DNA from 2 places in the Litoribacter ruber genome. Region 2 is predicted to be linked to the other one. Evidence: riboswitches for the same ligand, from Rfam matches in the RefSeq annotation. Region 2 holds a riboswitch; the other holds the start of a gene.

Region 1 (9,623 bases), on a different contig from region 2:
TTTATCCGGATGGCTTTCAATCACATCCAACGCTTGAGTTCCTATACTTCCCGTTGAGCCCAATATGGCTACTCTTTTCTTTTCTGACATGTAATTCTTAATCTCTCGGACTCAGTTGATTGCAGTTAAAATGGCATTTGCCAGCTAAAAGTTTTCCAATATGCCAACAAATTTACAAGGTTAAAAGACTTTTCCTGTGTTTTTTGACACTTTTTAACGGCAGGACACCGATTAGTAATTTATATTTGAAACCGAAAACAGGCCTAAAACTCTTTTTCCAAAAAGATAGCCAAGGCTTTTTCTTTTAGCGTATATGAAGGCAACATAAGGTATAATATTTATCGAGTCCGTTTATGAAAAGCATCAAAATAGTTGTGGTATCCTTTCTTTCCGGCATCGGGGGCGCCTGGTTTTTCAGCCAAGTTTCCCCTCAAGCAGAATTGCAGATCAATCACCCCATTGCAGAAAACTATTCCCAGCAGGTAAGCAAAACAGAACTATACGAACCGGCTAACTACAACCCTCCCGTATCCTTTGTGGAAGCTTCTGAAAGAAGCAAAAACTCGGTTGTTTTTATCAAAAACTTTTCGGGCTCAGACCCACGTCGAAACAGTATGTTCGATTACTTTTTCGGTACCGGCCCCACACAGCGGGTCAGCACCGGATCGGGGGTAATCATCAGCGGTGATGGCTATATTGTCACCAACAACCACGTGATCGACCGAGCAGAAACCATCGAGGTAGTGCACCAGAAAAGAACTTATAAAGCTAAACTTATCGGAACCGATAAAAACACAGACATCGCCGTACTTAAAATCGAAGCCGAAAACCTGCCAGCAATTGCACAGGGCAGCAGCCGGGAACTCCGAATCGGGGAATGGGTAATTGCCGTTGGCAACCCATTTAACCTTACTTCCACCGTAACTGCGGGGATTGTTTCCGCTAAAGAAAGGCAGATCAATATCCTAGGGGGTGATTTCCCGCTGGAATCCTTTATCCAAACCGACGCTCCTATCAACCCTGGCAACTCCGGAGGGGCATTGGTAAATACCAAGGGAGAACTTGTGGGTATCAATACCGCCATCCTCTCTAGGACGGGGTCCTACACAGGCTACGGCTTTGCAGTTCCGGTAGACATTGCCATCAAAGTGGCCAATGACCTGATCAAGTTTGGGGAAGTACAAAAAGCCCTGCCAGGAGTGGAAGTGGTGGAAATCACCCCTGAACTTGCCGAGGAAATGAACCTGCAGACCATGGATGGGGTGATCGTGACGCATGTGCAGCGAAACGGCGCCGCTGAAAGAGCCGGGCTGCGCAAAAATGATGTCATTTTCCAGATCGAAGACATCAACGTGAGTGGAAAGGGCAGCTTTGAGGAGGCCATCTCCTATTTCTATCCTGGCGACAAAATCAAATTCAATTACATCCGCGAAAACCGAAGAAACTCTGCAAATGTCACCCTGCTGAACCTTGAGGGCGGGACCGGCGTGCTCAAAAGGGAATTTTACAGCTCCAACATCCTAGGGGGGCGACTGGAGGCAGTCAATACCATAGAACGGGACAGGCTTGATATTGACCATGGCATCAAGATAACTGGTATGACCAGGGGATACCTGCGTGAACTGGGTCTGGCCAATGGTTTCATCATCACCCATATCAACAAGGAGCCTGCAACAGATCCAACCGAAATCGGGGAATTCCTGGAAAAATACAGTGGCCGCCTACTTCTGGAAGGTGTTTCCCCTAATGGGCAGCGCTTCATGCAGTCCTACAACGTTCGGTGATCTAGTCCTTGAAAACCTCCGGTTGAGCCTCCCTCAAGCGAAGGTTTTTTTACACCTAATCAAGTCCTACACCAATGTTAAACCAGTGCTAAACCAGTGTTAAAACAGTCCGTTATTGGTTTAACTTTGGCTATAGATATATTTAATAATCGTTTATATCTGGTGTATTGTAATGCCAAACACCATGGAACCAGAACCAACTCCTTACTTTATATAGCTTGTACTGAAGGGCTACTTGTCCATGTGGTGAGGTGTGCCTATTTTAAAAAAGGCACTTTCTTGGTGACTTGTTTATAAATCCCTATTTTTATTGAAACCCTAAATGACTATGAAAACTCCCGTGGTAAACTGGCATAAAAGACTCCAAGACTATTCAGAAGCCCTTACAGAACTGAAGGATTATCTGGATGAATTGAAGCGCAAGGGTTTTTCGGAAAAGCTGGAGCATAAGATCATCCGATCTTTTGAACTGACCCATGAAATGGCCCTCAATACCATGATGGAATATTTCAGGGAACTCGGCCACACCGGAATTACTGGGCCCAGGGATCTCACTGTTGAGGCGTTTCATTCAGATTTGATCGATGATGGGGAAACTTGGCTGGAGATGATCATCGACAGGATCAAGGCCTCTCCTCTCTACAATGAAGATGTCAACAAGTCCTTAATGGAAAAGACATCAAAGAAATTTATCAACAACTTGGAAAACTTTGAGAGGAAGATGAAAAAAATCGAGGAGGAATCAAATTAACTTTCGAGCTCCATTTCAGCAAACCAAACCCACCTCTTCTCTACTTTTCCGCTTTCAAGTTTTACTGAGTAAGACTTTGGAACAACTGATGTAACTTTCGTAGCAAGTGGATTATTAAAAATGGGACCTTCATAGCAAAAGGAATGATACTCTCCATTTTCCCCACAGGGATCCACAAAAGATGGCAGGGATGTTAAAAAACTTTTATCCAGTGTCCGGCCAACCCATTCGAGTTCCACTTTTTCACCATCAGCAGCACAGATGATAGTTTTAAAACCTTGATATAAAAAGTCCTGAATAATCCGGTCGGTGCTTCTTCTCCACAAGGGAAATATCCCTTTGATAGATTCCTTTGATAACTGCTCTTCCCGGTAGTCCCGTAGGTCCTGCAGCATGATATCTCCGTAGGCAACATGGTGAACCCCTTCCGATTTGATTTTATCATAAAAAGCCCGCATCGCATTTTCATACGCATCATTGCTTGCACTGCTGGAAAAGAATATTTTTTCCAGGGGAATACCAATTGATTTGGCTTGCTCTTCTATGAGGTCCTCAGAAGTTCCATGCAGCCCCACCCTTTTCGTTTCATCATTAAATGTGGTATGCAGGCTTACAACCTCATACCGTTTGTCCCGGAGAAGCTTCCACAGTGCAAATGCACTGTCCTTTCCGCCGGACCAGCTTAAAGATACTTTAATGGGTTTATCGTTTTGGGTGTAGGGCATTAAATTCTATTCACTTGAAAGTCTAAACCTAGGTAAGTTTTACCGTGGAAACAAATGTTTATTCTTAATTGAAAATAATGGAAATACCCAGGCATTCCTAGATATTTCCTCAAATGAACCTCAATAATTGAAGAGCAATTGACTCGGAATAATTCCTGCCTGGATGGAGTCTTGCAAAACTCCTTCGGGACTAAATCGAATTACCCAACCCGATGAGGCGAAATCTCTAGGATCTGTCCCGTAAAGCATCCCATCGTTAGGGTTATAGGCAAAGCCATAAAAACTTCTATTAAGGAGAACTTCACCCTGGCTTAGTTCCCCTTCCATTTGCAGTTTTCGGACATGTCCATCATACGTGAAATACAATTCATCCCCCGCGGAATTTATTCTTAACCTACTCGGTTGGGAAAACTCGCTTTCAAAATCCAAAACCTCTTCAATCGAATAATTGGATCCGTTGATTTTAAGCAACTGACCAGGCGTCTCCAGCCCGCTCCAATCTGACTTGTACCTGCCCCCACAGAGCACCCAAATATTGCCGCTTCTATCAGACACTAAGCTGTTTGGATTGTCGCCCACTGTGATGGTCTGGGTCACCTCATCGTTTTGGGTATTAATAATACTGATGCTATTTGCGCTGGAGAAGCCACCGGAATTCAATACGATCAAATCATTGCCATTTAAAAGCATTTCTTTAGGGCCGGTGCCTACCGTAATTCTTTTTGAGACCGTATAATCCTGAAGGTTGATCACCGCTACTTCGGTACCGGTTCCAGACTCACCCCAAAGCGACACATACCCTTTTTGCTCATTCAGTCCCAGAAAACCTTGGGGTTTCCCAATCTCCTCCACTATTCCTTCCAGTTCAAAATTATCCAGGTTTACCACATATAGACGGTTCATGTTGTCAACAGAAATGTATCCTTTATTCAAATGCCCATGAATAGACTGCACATAGATACCCAAATCCATGTCATTCACTTTGGAAAAAATATTTTGGGATTTATCTCCAGTAGAGGGATTGAAAAAAGTGATTTCGCCTGTATTGGTTTGGGTGTTGCCTTCATTCACCACAAAAATGCCTTCTCCAAATGGGACATTGCCATTTTCGATGATTTCGGCATCGTTGTTACAAGAACCAAGTGCAATTAGGGCACTGCACAAAAAGACAAATGAGATTTTAAAATTGGTTTTCATGAATTAAAATTTAAAATGGATATTAATATTATAATTTCTACCTGGCATGGGCCGCTGCCTTAGCACCTGGTATTCTGTATTAAGGACGTTGTGTACTTGAGCCTGAAATCTAAGCGCCTGTCCTAATAGCCGTCCCTCCCAAGAAGCGCCGAGGTCATACAGAGTGTATGAAGGAATATCTAAACTGTTGTCGGTAGTGACAAAATTTTCGTCTACATAAGTTTGAGCCGCAAAGAATCGTAAACCTTTCCATTTATAGCTCAATTGTATATTTCCCTTGTGAAGAGGGGTGTAGGGTAACTGTCGGCCGATGGTAGACTCATTGTCATCGGAGGAAATCTGGGCACGGGTATAGGCATAATTCAGGTCAAGCCCGACGGTTCCCTGTCCGACTTTTTGATTTGCCTCAAAAAAAGCCTCCACCCCCCGATTATTTACATTTCTTATATTTGATGGCGTCCAAAAATTACCCGTAGGCAACCATATGATCCAATTTTCAACCTTCATCCGGTAATAATTCACCCGGGTTTCCACCTGAGTGCTAGTACCTTCCCAATTGTGCACCAACCCAACTTCACTACTCCAACTATCCTCTGGCAACAAATCCGGATTTCCGCCGGGCTGCCAAAAACGGTCGTTGAGCGTGGGTACTTTGAAATTCCTGGAAATAGCGGTGTTGGCTGCAAGGTGGTGGGTTTCACTTTGAACAAAACTATAGGTCCCGCTTACTGAGGGCGTGAAGGGTGCCCAGTTGCCTTCATAGATAAGTTGGCGCATATTCACCGAAGAACTCAACCTCTCGGTGATCCGAAAACTGGAGCTATGATATGCCTCCAACCTATTGTCCATAGCATGGTAACTGCTCAGGTTTCCATCAATTAAGGTATACCTTAACCCACTTTTGGATTCCCAGCTATCGGAAACCTTTTTTTCATAATCCGTGGAGACAAGATACTGGGTCACCAAATTTCTGGAAGTCCGGTCAAATATCATTTCATCATGGATAACCCCTACTTTCACATTGAAAAGAGATTTTTCGCCATAAAGCAAATAATCCAGTGCCCATCGCAGATTCTGGTCTTTCTGAACCTCTAGTGCATTGGACCCCATCAAGGGTTGAAGTTCCCTGTCCGTTAAGTTCCACCAAAGACTGGTTTTGATTTGAGAATTGGCACCCAGGTTCCATCCCAGATCCTGATTGACCCCATATTGTTCCACTGCTGCATTGACCTGCCGCTCCATGGGCTGGCCTATCCTGGACCTGTTTCTGAAAGGGAAATCATTTTTGGCGGAGTTTCGATAAATAGAGGTCCGAAGAGCCAGTTTTTCTGTGGAATACCCATACTTTACTTGGCTGTTAAATCTCCCAAAACTCCCCGCCCCCTGTTGGATCTCCACTTGGTGGCCTTGATTGAATTGGAGTTCACTGTCCAGGTGTATGGATCCCCCGATGGCATCTGTCCCATAAAGGGCCGCTGATCCTCCAAAATGAATGGTAGCCTGGTCGATTCCATTGACCGGCACGATGGAAAAATCGGTTTGCCCCAAAGAAGGGCTATTGATGGGAAGGCCATTCCAAAAAACGGCTATGTGGCCAGCTGAGGCGCCACGCATCGTGACGGAGGCCAGCATTCCCGGCCCATATTGCCGCACAAAAATTCCCGTCCGCTTTTGAAGCATGGCACCCAAATCCTGCCCATGAAATTCCTGAAGGTGGTCCTTAGCCAATTTTTTGACGGTGTGACCCAGAGAATATTTAAGATAATCCGGGGCAAACACATCTACCCCCTCCAACGCAACAGTATCGGCGGAGAAATCCATCAACGCATCCTGCGCCCTGACCTGAGAGACATTTGCCAGCAATAAAAAGCAGGCTGCCAATACAACCTTGGTAAGTGTTTGGAAATACAATGCCTTTTGAATTAAATATGGAACAAAACCAAATATTTAATCCAAAGCCATATCAAGTTGTAAAATTGAGATTTAACTGAAAATCAAAATAACCCTTAAGATTTCGCTTTGTGAAACTCAGCATCCTTTGCGGTTAATTTTGAAATGGTATCCACCTCAGCCTTTCACCCGAAAGCTTTGAATTGTCTGAAAAAGGCAGGTCTCCTGGCTTTCCCGACTTTTGCCGACCTTCTCATACACCGAGGCGTACAATGGTATAGTAGAACAAAAGCTTGATCTGAGTACTCAGATCGGGATTACAGTTGCGGGGACAGCTCCGGAATTTAACCGGATTCCCTATTAATCTCGATTGCCTAGAAACGACAACCGTGAACCAATTTCATTTGTAAAAGTAAGGCAAAAATTGCTTTGGAAAAATATTCTTTGAAGATTTGTTTTTGAATTCAAGCTCATCCAAGCTTTCTTCCGCACTCAAAACTTTTACTCATGATTATACTGAACAGGATAAATTTATTGACCATGGCCGCCCTGATTATGTTATGGGGATTGCAATCCTGTCAACCTTCAGAAGAAAGATTTTCATTAGACGAGCTGGAAGAAATCACCTTGGATTATGCCAAGGGGTTCAAAATCTATCAGGGTGAGGGGTATAAAGTTATTGAGGTTTTACAGGCATTTCCTGATAAGCACCAGCCCTACTTATACCTGATCCAAGAAGATGAAAATGCGGATATACCCTCGGGAAACTTTAACAGTATCGTGAGGCTGCCTGCTGAAAAGGTAGTGATGACCTCCACCACCCAAATCCCACATTTGGATTATCTTGGCCACACTCAAAAACTCATCGGCTTTCCCAACCTCGACCTGATTTCCTCCAGCCATGTACGAAAGCAGATAAAAGCTGGGGAAGTCAACGACTTGGGTAGAGGGGCACAGAGCAATGTGGAAATGATTATTGATCTGGAGCCAGACTGGGTGATGATCTCCACGCTGGGTGATGAAATCAAAAACCTCAACCTTTTGCAATCTGCTAACATCCCGGCTGTTTTGAACGGCGAGTATGTGGAACAAAACCCCTTGGGTAGGGCGGAGTGGATTAAGTTCACGGGAGTCCTTTTGGGTGAATTGGATAAAGCCAATGAGGTTTTTCAGTCTATTCAAAAGGATTATTTGGAGGCTGAAAAACTCATCGAAAACCTACCCAGTTCGGAATTTCCAAAGGTGATGAGCGGGGTAATGTACAAGGACATCTGGTATGCACCAGGAAATGATTCTTGGGGCACGAAACTTTTGAAAGCAGCGGGCAGCCAATATATTTTTGAAGACCAGTCCGGAACCGGCAGCGCGCAGCTGAGTTATGAATACGTCTTGGAAAAAGCAGAAGAAGCGGAATTTTGGATCGGTGCCGCCGACTTCAAGTCATTGAGCGACATCACCAATACGGATAAAAGATATGCAAACTTGAGGCCTGTGCAGGAGAAAAAAGTCTTCACCTATACGCGCAAAAAAGGGGAAACCGGAGGGGTGGAGTATTTCGAACTTGGCTATATGCGTCCGGATTTGATTTTAAAAGACCTGATCAAAATATTCCACCCGGAACTTTTGCCAGATTATCAGTTGTATTTTTATACCAAAATAAATGGATAAAAGCCTCTCCTCCACTCTCTTGATTTTATCAGGATTGCTTCTGATAGCAGTTCTCTTCCTACTGAATATCAGTATCGGGTCAGTCTTTATTCCGATGGATGAGATTTTCAAAGGGATATGGAGCGGAGAATTCAGCAGATCCAGCTGGGAAACCATCATCAAAACCTACAGGATTCCCAAGGCCTTTACAGCCATACTGGCGGGAATTGGATTGTCTATCAGCGGGCTGCAGATGCAGACTTTCTTCAGGAACCCACTGGCAGGACCTTTTGTATTGGGCATCAGCTCAGGGGCCGGGCTCGGTGTGGCAATCATGGTAATGGCCGGTTCCGCTTTCGGCTTGACATTATTCGGAAGCGGCGTGGGAGTTTGGGCCACCATCATTTCAGCTACTGTCGGAGCAATTTCTGTTTTGTTGCTGATGAGCTTGACTGCCTGGAAAGTAAAGGACAGCATGACTTTGCTGATCGTGGGTTTGATGTTTGGAAGCGCCACATCAGCAATTATAAGTGTACTGGCCTATTTCAGTGATGCCGAGCAGCTCAAGACTTTTACGATATGGTCTATGGGCAGCCTTGGAAGTATGGATTATGCCCAATTAAAGGTATTCCTGCTCACTTTAATACTTGGGGCGATCCCCATCCTCATTTTTCTCAAATCCTACAATGCCATGCTGTTGGGTGAAACTTATGCAGAGAGCATGGGCGTAAATATTCACAGGTTACGATGGGCCATGATCATTAGCACGGGAATCCTTGCTGGAGCGACTACCGCTTTCTGCGGGCCAATTGCTTTTATCGGCATTGCGGTACCGCATATGGCAAGGCTGGTTTTCAAAACTAGCGATCACAGGATCCTTTTTCCCGCCTCAGCCATTATTGGTGCTGCTGTTTTGCTGTTGTGTGACGCCATCAGCCAGATGCCCTCTTCGGCCCAAACCCTGCCCATCAACTCGGTGACATCCTTGATTGGGGCACCCATGGTAATTTGGTTAATTTTAAGAAGGAATTTTAGCAAGGAGTTTTGAGTGATTTAAAAACCATATTGAAAGCCAACAACCTAAAATTGGGTTACAGAAAAGGCCCAAAAGAAACAGTGGTGGCTGAAAATATCTCCTTTGAATTAAAAGCCGGGGAGCTGACCTGTCTGTTGGGGCCCAATGGAGTGGGAAAATCTACGCTATTAAAAGCCATTCATGGACAAAACCCTCCATTGGAAGGTGATGTTCTTTTGGAGGGAAAAGCCCTTTCAAGTTTTGAGCAAAGATGTCTGGCAAGGAAGATTTCCGTAGTATTGACGGAAAAGATAAGCAGCGCCAATTTAACCGTGGGGCAACTGGTGGGACTGGGACGAACCCCACATACCGGCTGGCTGGGTAGACTGAACCCCGCTGATAAAATGATCGTAGAAAATGCCATATCTGTCACCAATACCCAGTATTTACATGACAGGAGGCTTTCCGAGCTTAGTGATGGACAGCTCCAAAAAGTCATGATTGCCCGAGCGCTGGCCCAGGATGGTGAGCTCATGATCCTAGATGAGCCCACCGCTCACCTGGACCTGGTAAACCGCTATGAAGTCATGCACCTGTTAAGGGAAATTGCCCAG
Region 2 (9,623 bases):
CAATAAATATCAAGGTTAAAGGTAGGTTATGGTTTAGGAGTTTATTCGGCCTTCGGCCTGGTTTAGGGGTTTAGAAATCGCAAGAAGGGAGAAGGATGAGGCTTTACTGCATCGCGGAAGTTTCACGCGAAGGGCGCAAAGGAAAAGCGCAAAGACCGCAATGTAATAGTGATTGCTTACGGCGGTCCCTGAGCGAAATCGAAGGGAAGCCTGAGGGTATTGTCGTGGTATACCTTAAACCCAGTCTGCGCCAGGCAGGTTCTATACTTCCCGATCCGCAAAGCGGTTATCCGGAAAAAACCCTTCTAAAATAACGAAAACCAAATTGTGTTTTAGGTGTTGATTTTTCATGGAGAGCCAAAAAATTAACCTTGCTTCAATCACATTTTTTAAATTTCCCCCAAAAAACCGCTTCTGGATTTTTAAGCAAATTGGTAGGTCCAAAAAGCTGGAAAGCAAATTCGATGGGACCAATTTTGTTCGTTTGATGGGAACAGGAGCAGGTTTTGGCTTTGAAATCTGGCCGGACTTTTCCTCTTATGCCTTGTTAATACACTGGACGGATCTTGAGGCAGCAGAAAATGTGGAACAACACCCCACTTTCCGTGAATTAGCCGATATGTCTGAATCACATGAAACACATTGGATGCAATGTGCACGGGTACATGGCAGTTGGAATGGAGTCAACCCCTTTTTTCCCTCAGCTGAATATCAAGGCGGCCCCATCATAACTATCACGCGGGCCCGTATAAGCTGGAAATATATGCTAAGTTTTCTAAAAGCCGTGAAGGTAACAGTCAAAGCACTTCAGAATACGCCTGGGCTTATATATACCAAAGGGATCGGGCAAACTCCCTTAGTGGAACAAGCTACATTTTCAATTTGGGAGAATGCTGAATGTATGGAAAACTATGCCTACCGCACACGCCACCAGGAATACCTCGAAGTAAATCAACAATGGTTTCAGGAAGAATTGTTTGGGAGGTTTGTACCAGTTGAATTGCCCTAGTTTCTTAACTACGTAGTTTAGGAGGTTAGTCGGCCTTCGGCCTGGTTTAGGGGTTTGGAAATCGCTAAGCGGCGAGGAGGATGAGGCGTTGGTTTCACGCGGTAGTTTCACGCGGAGGCGCAGAGATAAAGCGCAAAGGACGCAATGCTTAGATTGGCTCTACTGGTTTTTCTCAGCCTCACTGGACACTTGACAACCACGGGTTGGTTGATAGGTTTAATGTCCAGAAGGGAATAGCTGCGCTGGATTCCCTTCTGGACTGATTAAAGGATTAAGGAGAGGAAGTACCTTACGTTAATCCCTTAATCCGTTAAACCCATCAACCTATTCATAGATCCGCGAAGCGGTTATAGGGAAATAAACCTGCCTTTGCCGGCAGGCTTCTAAACCAATTGATAAAATGTTAACTTTATAATCTGACCGTCAATCAATAAGCAGTATGAAAAGAGTTTCCATTTTACTTTTAAACCAAGTCAATTTGGGCAGTCTGGAAAATGCAAGATTGGGTTTGTTGGAGGCAAACCACTACCTGGAAAGCCAGCAGCTGCCACCGGCTTTTGAGGTGAAACTGGTCGGTGTGGAAAAGGAGGTCAAACTCCAAAATGAGCTCTATACTATTAAAGCTGAAAAAACACTTGATCAATTTGAGCATACAGACTTAATAATTATCCCACCCGTGCAGGGCGACCTGCAAGTGGCTATCCAGGAAAACAAAGCTTTTATTCCTTGGATCCAAGCCAGGGTGGGCGAGGGGGCAGAGGTGGTTTCCCTTTGCCTTGGGGCATTTATTTTGGCCAGCACCGGGCTCCTTGATGGTAGAAAATGTGTGACCCATTGGAAAGCAGCCAGTCAGTTTCAAAAGCTTTTTCCCCAAACACACCTCGCTCCAGACAGCCTTATGACAGACGAACAGGGTATCTATACCGGAGGCGGCGCCTTTTCTTCTGCCAACCTGATTTTGTATGTCATTGAAAAGTTCGTTAACCGGCAGGCAGCCATTTACTGTTCCAAAATTTTTCAAATAGATATGGGGCGGAATTCCCAATCCGAATTCATCATCTTCACTGGACAAAAGGACCATGCCGATGAGGTAGTGAGGAACGTTCAGGATTTTGTGGAGAAGAACTTTACCGAAAAAATCCAAGTAAATGACCTTAGCTCCAAGTTTAACCTTGTCCGGAGGACACTGGAACGGAGGTTCAAGCATGCCACCGGCAATACCCTATTGGAATACGTACAACGGGTGAGGGTAGAGGCAGCAAAACGGAATCTGGAAAAATCCCGAAAAAGCATCAGTGAAATTATGTATGATGTAGGCTATTCTGACAATAAAGCCTTTAGGGAGGTTTTCAAAAAATATGTGGGTCTGTCTCCCTTGGATTACAAACATAAGTATGGTGTTGCCGAAAATGCGATGAATTTGGTCTAAGAAATTTTGTCGCAATAGCCCCCTAGAATGTCGGATTGACACAGAACTGGGCGATTCAATACTTTTTAACTTTGGTATAACATTAACCCCTTTACTTTTATGCCTACTGAAATTGAGCTTTATAACCAAACATTGGAAGGAGAGGACAGGATAATTGCCGACCACCTTCATAGGGAAATCCAAAAAGGATTACCTGATGCGGAGAGCAAAATCTGGCATCGCCATCCGGTATGGTTTCTCAAGGGCAATCCCATAGTAGGCTATTCTAAATTGAAAAACTGTGTACGTTTGCTTTTTTGGAGCGGACAGAGTTTTGAAGAGCCAGGACTTCAGCCTGAAGGCAAGTTTAAAGCAGCAGAGTGCCGGTATCGCACCGTGACTGAAATTGACTCAGAAAAGCTGCAGCATTGGCTGATCAAGGCCCGGAATATTCAGTGGGATTACAAAAACATCGTCAAAAGGAAAGGGCAATTGGAAAGATTGGTTTGACTTAAATAATTACTTCTATGGAAAAGCTTGCACTAGTTAAATTAACTGTATCAATCAAAGCTCCTTTGAGCCAGGTCTGGGGATCATGGACTTCGGCAGAGCACATCGTAAATTGGAATTTTGCCAGTGAGGACTGGCACTGTCCAAAGGCAAAGCTTGAACTGAGGTCAGGCGGTGAATTTTCGTACCACATGGCTGCAAAAGATGGCAGTCAGGCATTTGATTTCAAGGGGGAATTTGAGGAAGTAGTCCCCATGCAAATGATCAAATTCCACCTAGATGATGGACGGAAGGTTCAGGTGCATTTCAAACAGATGAAAGACCATGTGGAGATTGTTGAGGAGTTTGAGGCAGAATCCTCCCATTCGATCGAAATGCAGCGGCAGGGTTGGCAGGCGATTTTGGAAAACTTCAAAGTATATACTGAATCGCTTTCAAAACTACATAGGTTGCATTTTGATGTTCAAATCGAAGCCCCCGCCCAAGCAGTGTATGAAATTATGCTGGCCCCTGATACCTATAGAGAATGGACGGCCGCCTTCCATCCAGGTTCCTATTATAAGGGCAAATGGGAAGTTGGGGAAACGCTTTATTTTATTGGACCTGATGCCGAGGGTAGGGAGAGTGGTATGGTGGCAAAGGTAACCAAGGCCAAGCCAGGAGAAATTGTGGGCGTGGAGATGCTGGGTATGCTGGACAAAGGAGTGGAAGTGACGGAAGGCCCCGAAATCGAGACATGGAAGGGTGCTGTGGAGGAATACCGTTTTGAGGAGAGAGATTCTGCCACCACCGTCAGGGTGACTGTGGATACGATCGGAGAATATAAGGCTTATTTTGAGGAAACCTGGCCTAAGGCATTGCAGATATTGAAAACCATTTGCGAAACCACTAAATAAACTAATATGGCAGCAGTTAGCACTTACCTGAATTTTGCGCGGGAGACCGAGCAGGCATTCAATTTTTACAAGGAAGTATTTGGCAATGATTTCATCGAGGGGATCCACCGTTATGGTGACATGCCCCCTTCGGAAGGCGCCCCTCCAATAGCTGAGGAGGACAAACACCTCATCATGAACATGACCCTCCCCATTGTGGGCGGCCACTTGCTGATGGGCACTGATGCCCCAGAATCCATGGGGTTTAAGCTCAACACAGGCAACAATGTCCATATCAGCCTCCATGTGGATAGCAAGGAGGAGGCACGCAAGTATTTTGACTCCTTGTCATCGGGAGGGGAGGTTAGCATGGAGCTTCAAGATATGTTTTGGGGTGAGCATTATGGCAGCTGTACGGATAAATTTGGAATACAGTGGATGTTTCATGCGCCGATAGAATAGTACGGTTAGGTGTTTATTCGGTCTGCGGCCTGGTTTAGAGGTTTAAAAATCGCAAAGCGGCGGCTTCATCGCGGCAGTTTCACGCAAAGGTCGCAAAGAGAAAGCGCAAAGGCCGCAGCTTTAGGGTTGGCTACACGCAGAACTTGTCCCGAGAAGTGAAGCGAATCGGGAGAGCGCAGATGGGTAGATGGTAGAGAGTAGATTCCCCACGTGGTGGCCTAGGCCACCACGTGGGGAGGTTTAGGGATAGAGGTGATTCACTGTGCCTTCATCCCTAAACATTTCTACCGTCCCGAAGCGCCTCGTAAATTTTCCATTGGCGCTCCTCGGGACATCTACTTTCTACTCAATTAAGTAAGATTCTAACCTCCTAACCGTAGTTTAGAAGATTATTCGACCTTCGGCCAACCTATTTCACAGACTTAAATATAAAGATTATATAATTATGGATTACATAGATGGCTTTGTTCTTCCAATTCCCAAAGTTCATTTGGGCGAATACCAAAATGTGGCTGGCAAAGTAGCAGATTTATGGAAAGAGTATGGAGCAACTGCTTATTGGGAATTCGTCGGTGATGATTTGACTTTTGAGGGAACAAAATCTTTTGTCACAAGCGTAGAAGCTAAAGAAGATGAGATAATAGTATTCGGTTGGGTTGCTTTTCCTTCCAAGGAGGTCCGTGATTTTGCCAATTTAAAAGTACCTGAAGACCCTAGAGTTGCAGCCTTAATTGCCCCGTTGACTAATCCCGATAAGGTGATTTTTGATGCGGGTAGAATGGTCTATGGAGGGTTCAAACCCCTTATCCAATCTAACGGACAGATGCAAATGAATATCACTAAGAAAACCGAAAGTTATGGCAACAGAGAAGCAAAAGAAGACCTGTAAGAATGGCCACACTTTCTATAAAAGTAGTGACTGTCCTACGTGTCCCACCTGTGAAAAACTCAAAGAGCCAGCTTCAGGGTTTTTGGCGTCTTTAAGCAACCCTGCGCGAAACGCCCTCCTTCATCACGGAATTGATACCATTCATAAACTATCCGAATTTACGGAAAAAGAAATTTTGAAAATCCACGGCATTGGAAAGGCTTCCTTGCCTGCATTTCGAAAATCGCTCGAAGAGCAGGGATTGACTTTTAAGAAAAGTGAAGGTTAGAATGGTGGTTAGGTGTAGCGCATCTTTGTTTCTTTGTCAAGTTTTTGGCCACAAAGACCCCAAGGTATAAAGAAATTATAAGACTTGTAAAAGTGGGTGAATTCGAAACTTACCTCCGAGTCGGAAACTCTCAACTCAATTGTGCGAAGTCTGAAAATATTCTCACAAGAGTGCCGGTTCGGCGCAAGACCAAGATTTCCGTTGTTATCCTCTTGTATAATGAAAAGAAAACTATAACTTTCCTTTTGAAATTTCATCAACTCAAAACAGGTTTGGCAGAAATGCCGATTAAAAAGGAATCATGTGCAAATCATGAGCTGTCCCGCAACTGTAATGTAACACGTGTTTTTGACCGAAATCAGCCATTGTCCCATTTATTTGGAATGAGAAGGCCGGCAAAAAGTTACAAGCCAGGAGACTTGCCTATTTTGTATTGACATATGCCCTCGTGGATTGGGGTAATAGTCAGGATTGGCCTAGCCAAATCCTCTTATTATTTATCTGCCAAAGGGCGTTGCGGAATTTTGAAAAATTATTTCAAAAATCAACTTGAAAAGCAATGTCAACATCCCAATTAGGTTATTCGTGGATTGATAGCCCCAAAAAAGTTAAACCCTTTCCTCCCGCTAGGCCAAAGTGCAGGACCATCCAAAGTTTGGATGTATTTGCGCAATCAGACTACTCCAATAATATTTCTCTACAGGCACTTCCCAATGTTCCTTCGGGGAAGGTCCCGTTTTTACACTGTTATGATGTAATTGCCATGAATAGGGTGAATGAAAAAGTTAGACAACAAGATGTCCAGGAGCTAAAAAGATTAGGCCATAGGTTTGCATGGGACCTGAATTGGTCAAATGTGTTACATATGCCTTATGAGGCTCTTGTCCTCACAGATGTAAATACCAACATCATGTGGACCTGTTCAGGTTTTGAGATTATGACAGGTTATTCGTCCAGTTATGCTTTAGGGAAAAAACCCTCATTTTTACAGGGACCGAGTACTAGGAAGGAAAGGATAAAGGATTTCAGACAAAATCTGGATCAGGAAATCGAATTTGAAATGCAGCTGACCAACCACCGCAAAAGCGGTGAAGCCTATGAATGTTTGGTACACATCCTGCCCTTAATTGGGCTTCGAGGTAATGTCACTCATTTTCTGGCTGTGGAAAGGGAGGTGGCCTGATGGATTTAGCTCGAAGGATTGCTGACTCCGAAACCAGGGTATTCAAGGTTGTGTTTCCCAATACTACTAACCATTACGATACCCTCTTTGGAGGCATGGCCATGTATCTAATGGATGAAGTGGCCTTTATGGCTGCTACAAGGTTCAGCAGAAAAAGAATGGTAACCGTTTCCTCCAAACAGATAGATTTCAACCACCCCATCCCTGCTGATACACTGATAGAATTAATCGGCAGAGTTACACGGGTAGGCACCACCAGTTTGGATGTCGAAGTGGAAATCTTTGTGGAAGAAATGTATAGCGATAGCCGTCACCTAGCCATAAAGGGAGGTTTCACCTTAGTTGCCATAGATGAAAATAAAAGTCCTCGTTCTGTGATTTAAAGGTTTAATGACCTAAAGAACCTTTATAATAAAAAAGCTGCTAGTCAATTTTGATAGGCAGTGTAACCCACATTTAGCCATTCAACTTTTCATACTAACCTTCTAAACTTTCCAATTCATTCGCAGCCTGGCAGGCTTCTAAACCTCGGTTCAGAAGGTTATTCGGCCTTCGGCCTGGTTTAAGGGTTTAAAAACCGCAAGCGACGTGGAGGGTGTAGCTTTGGTTTCAAGCGAAGAGCGTATGGGATTCCTTTTTTTTGTGAAATAAACCTCGATTATTTACTAAATTTATATGGTAATCGATACATATGACGCTCTTATTGTTTTATTTGCTGTTAGCCCTCGGGATTTCGTTCGTCTGCTCCTTATTAGAGGCAAGTTTGTTAAGTATATCCCCATCCTATATTGAAACCCAAATACAGGAAGGAAAAAGTTATGCTGGAAGATTAAAAGAGCTGAAAACAAATATTGACCGCCCATTGGCGGCTATATTGAGTTTTAACACCATAGCTCATACGGTTGGGGCTGCCGGAGTGGGGGCAGAGGCCGTCAGAATTTATGGAAATGAATTTTTTGGAATTATTTCGGCAATCCTCACGATCCTGATTTTAGTTTTATCTGAAATATTCCCCAAATCTTTGGGGGCTGCTTATTGGAAGAAAATAGCCCCTTACATGGGAGGGGTTTTGGCCGCTATGATCTGGATCCTGTATCCGGTGGTCATTATGTCTGAGAAGATGACGAAAGTTTTTAGCGGTGGTAATGAAAGTACCACCAGTAGGGAAGAAGTGGCTGCCTTGACCCATATTGCCACCAAAGAGGGGTGGTTTGCTGAAAGTGAGTCCAAAATAATTCACAACCTTATCATGTTCAAAACCATACAGGTCCATCATGTAATGACCCCCCGAACGGTCACCCTGGTGTTGGATGAGGAGACAACTTTAAAAGATTTTTTTGTAAAAAAAGAGATGAAGGCATTTTCTAGAATTCCATTATATAGGGAAAATATAGATAACATTACAGGCTATATCCTCAAATTCGACGCTTTTGAAAAACTGGTGCAGGATGAGTTTGACCTAAAGCTCAAACAACTCAAAAGACCTATCACCATAGTGCAGGCAACTGATCCCATTCCTGATGTATTGGAATTACTTCTAAATAAACGGGAGCACATTGCCATGGTGGTGGATGGGTATGGAGGAATGAGTGGAATAGTCACTATGGAGGATATTTTGGAAACTTTGTTGGGGTTGGAAATACAGGATGAAAGTGATGCCATTCAGGATATGCAGGATCTGGCCAGGACCCAATGGAAAATCCGGGCGGCCAAAATGGGTATAAAGCTGCCTCCTTCTGAAAATATTGATTGAATTTGTGGCAGAATTACACGATAACCAAGCTGATTTTTTTACCCATTTGCCTTGCCAGCTGGATTATTGGGGAAAGTTCAGAAGAACTTCCGTTGCAAAAAACCACTATACACTCACAGGCATCGATAATCTCCAAATGGTTTTGGGATTTTTCAAGCTGGCCCAAATTTTTGTGATGGGTTATATGCATCAAAGGTAACCTGTTTATTTTGGCATATCTTTTTGCAAACCTCGCCGCTCCCCTGTCTCCGTTTATAATAATTTGTGAGATATTTAATCCTATTAAACTATTTTTGAAAGCGTCCCAATCCCTGAAATTAGCACTTCCTATAATGGCTGTTTTCATTTTATCCAATGTTTTGGATTAGTTGGATTATTAAATATTGAAGGATTAACTGTAATGTCTTAACATATGATTTATATTGGTAAACATTTGATTCTCCTGATAAGTTTTGCTTTGGCTACTTGACCTACCTATGAAATCCAAATCATTGAATATTGCCGCAAGCCTGCTCATACTTTTTATGGTCGTGGCTATTCTTTACATTTTAAAAGGCTTGATTATCCCCCTGTTGTTTGCAATCATTTTTGGGGTTTTGCTTTTCCCACTTTGTCACCGGCTGGAAAGATGGAGGCTTCCCAGAACCCTGGCTGCGGTTATATCAGTAGTGGTATTGATCTTAATGGTTACAGGTTTATTTGTCTTGCTTGTCAACCAAGCCATAGTGATTGGGCAAGACGGGCAAGATTTGGGTGAAAACTTTGTGGAGATCTATGATTCCATCACCCAATGGGTAGAATCTACCTTTGGGATACAGAGGGGTAGCCTAACCTTGCGGGTACGTGAGGAGGGACAAAAGGCCGCGTCCAATGCAGGAGGATATTTGGTGGCATTTTTTGGGTCTGCAGGAGGCACTATTGCCAATATCATTTTGCTGCCGATTTTTATTTTTTTCATGCTCTATTATAGGGATTTTTTTGTAGAGTTTATTATCCGAGCCAATTCCAGTCAGCCTGAGGAAAATACCAGGGGAGTCATTCAAGAAATATATAAAGTAATACAAAGCTATCTATTGGGTCTTCTGATAGTAATGGGTATAGTGGCCGTATTGAATTCCCTCGGGTTGATGTTTATGGGAATCAAATATGCATGGTTTTTTGGGTTTTTTGCTGCTATTCTATTACTGATTCCATACATTGGGATCGCTATCGGTTCGATAGTGCCAGCATTGTTTGCATTGGCTACTATGGATAACTATTGGTATG

The links. Region 2 has a riboswitch for cobalamin ahead of KI659_RS17500 (PAS domain-containing protein). Riboswitches for the same ligand answer to the same signal wherever they lie in the genome.
Region 1: another riboswitch for cobalamin. It lies ahead of KI659_RS12955 (TonB-dependent receptor); the one in region 2 lies ahead of KI659_RS17500 (PAS domain-containing protein).

Annotation. Positions count from the first base shown of each region.
Region 1 is NZ_JAHCMY010000007.1:78,910-88,532, forward strand. Features, by position in the region: gene KI659_RS12930 (1-deoxy-D-xylulose-5-phosphate reductoisomerase) at 1-90, opposite strand, end outside; gene KI659_RS12935 (S1C family serine protease) at 354-1,784, shown strand; gene KI659_RS12940 (HI0074 family nucleotidyltransferase substrate-binding subunit) at 2,113-2,535, shown strand; gene KI659_RS12945 (Dph6-related ATP pyrophosphatase) at 2,532-3,260, opposite strand; gene KI659_RS12950 (DUF5074 domain-containing protein) at 3,381-4,457, opposite strand; gene KI659_RS12955 (TonB-dependent receptor) at 4,461-6,368, opposite strand; cobalamin riboswitch at 6,546-6,761, opposite strand; gene KI659_RS12960 (ABC transporter substrate-binding protein) at 6,855-8,015, shown strand; gene KI659_RS12965 (iron ABC transporter permease) at 8,008-9,042, shown strand; gene KI659_RS12970 (ABC transporter ATP-binding protein) at 9,039-9,623, shown strand, end outside.
Region 2 is NZ_JAHCMY010000020.1:16,634-26,256, forward strand. Features, by position in the region: gene KI659_RS17465 (DUF3291 domain-containing protein) at 488-1,009, shown strand; gene KI659_RS17470 (GlxA family transcriptional regulator) at 1,449-2,438, shown strand; gene KI659_RS17475 (DUF1801 domain-containing protein) at 2,538-2,927, shown strand; gene KI659_RS17480 (SRPBCC family protein) at 2,945-3,823, shown strand; gene KI659_RS17485 (VOC family protein) at 3,830-4,264, shown strand; gene KI659_RS17490 (DUF1428 domain-containing protein) at 4,710-5,153, shown strand; gene KI659_RS17495 (RNA polymerase alpha subunit C-terminal domain-containing protein) at 5,122-5,421, shown strand; cobalamin riboswitch at 5,673-5,862, shown strand; gene KI659_RS17500 (PAS domain-containing protein) at 5,981-6,604, shown strand; gene KI659_RS17505 (acyl-CoA thioesterase) at 6,604-6,987, shown strand; gene KI659_RS17510 (CNNM domain-containing protein) at 7,296-8,357, shown strand; gene KI659_RS17515 (hypothetical protein) at 8,371-8,703, opposite strand; gene KI659_RS17520 (AI-2E family transporter) at 8,834-9,623, shown strand, end outside.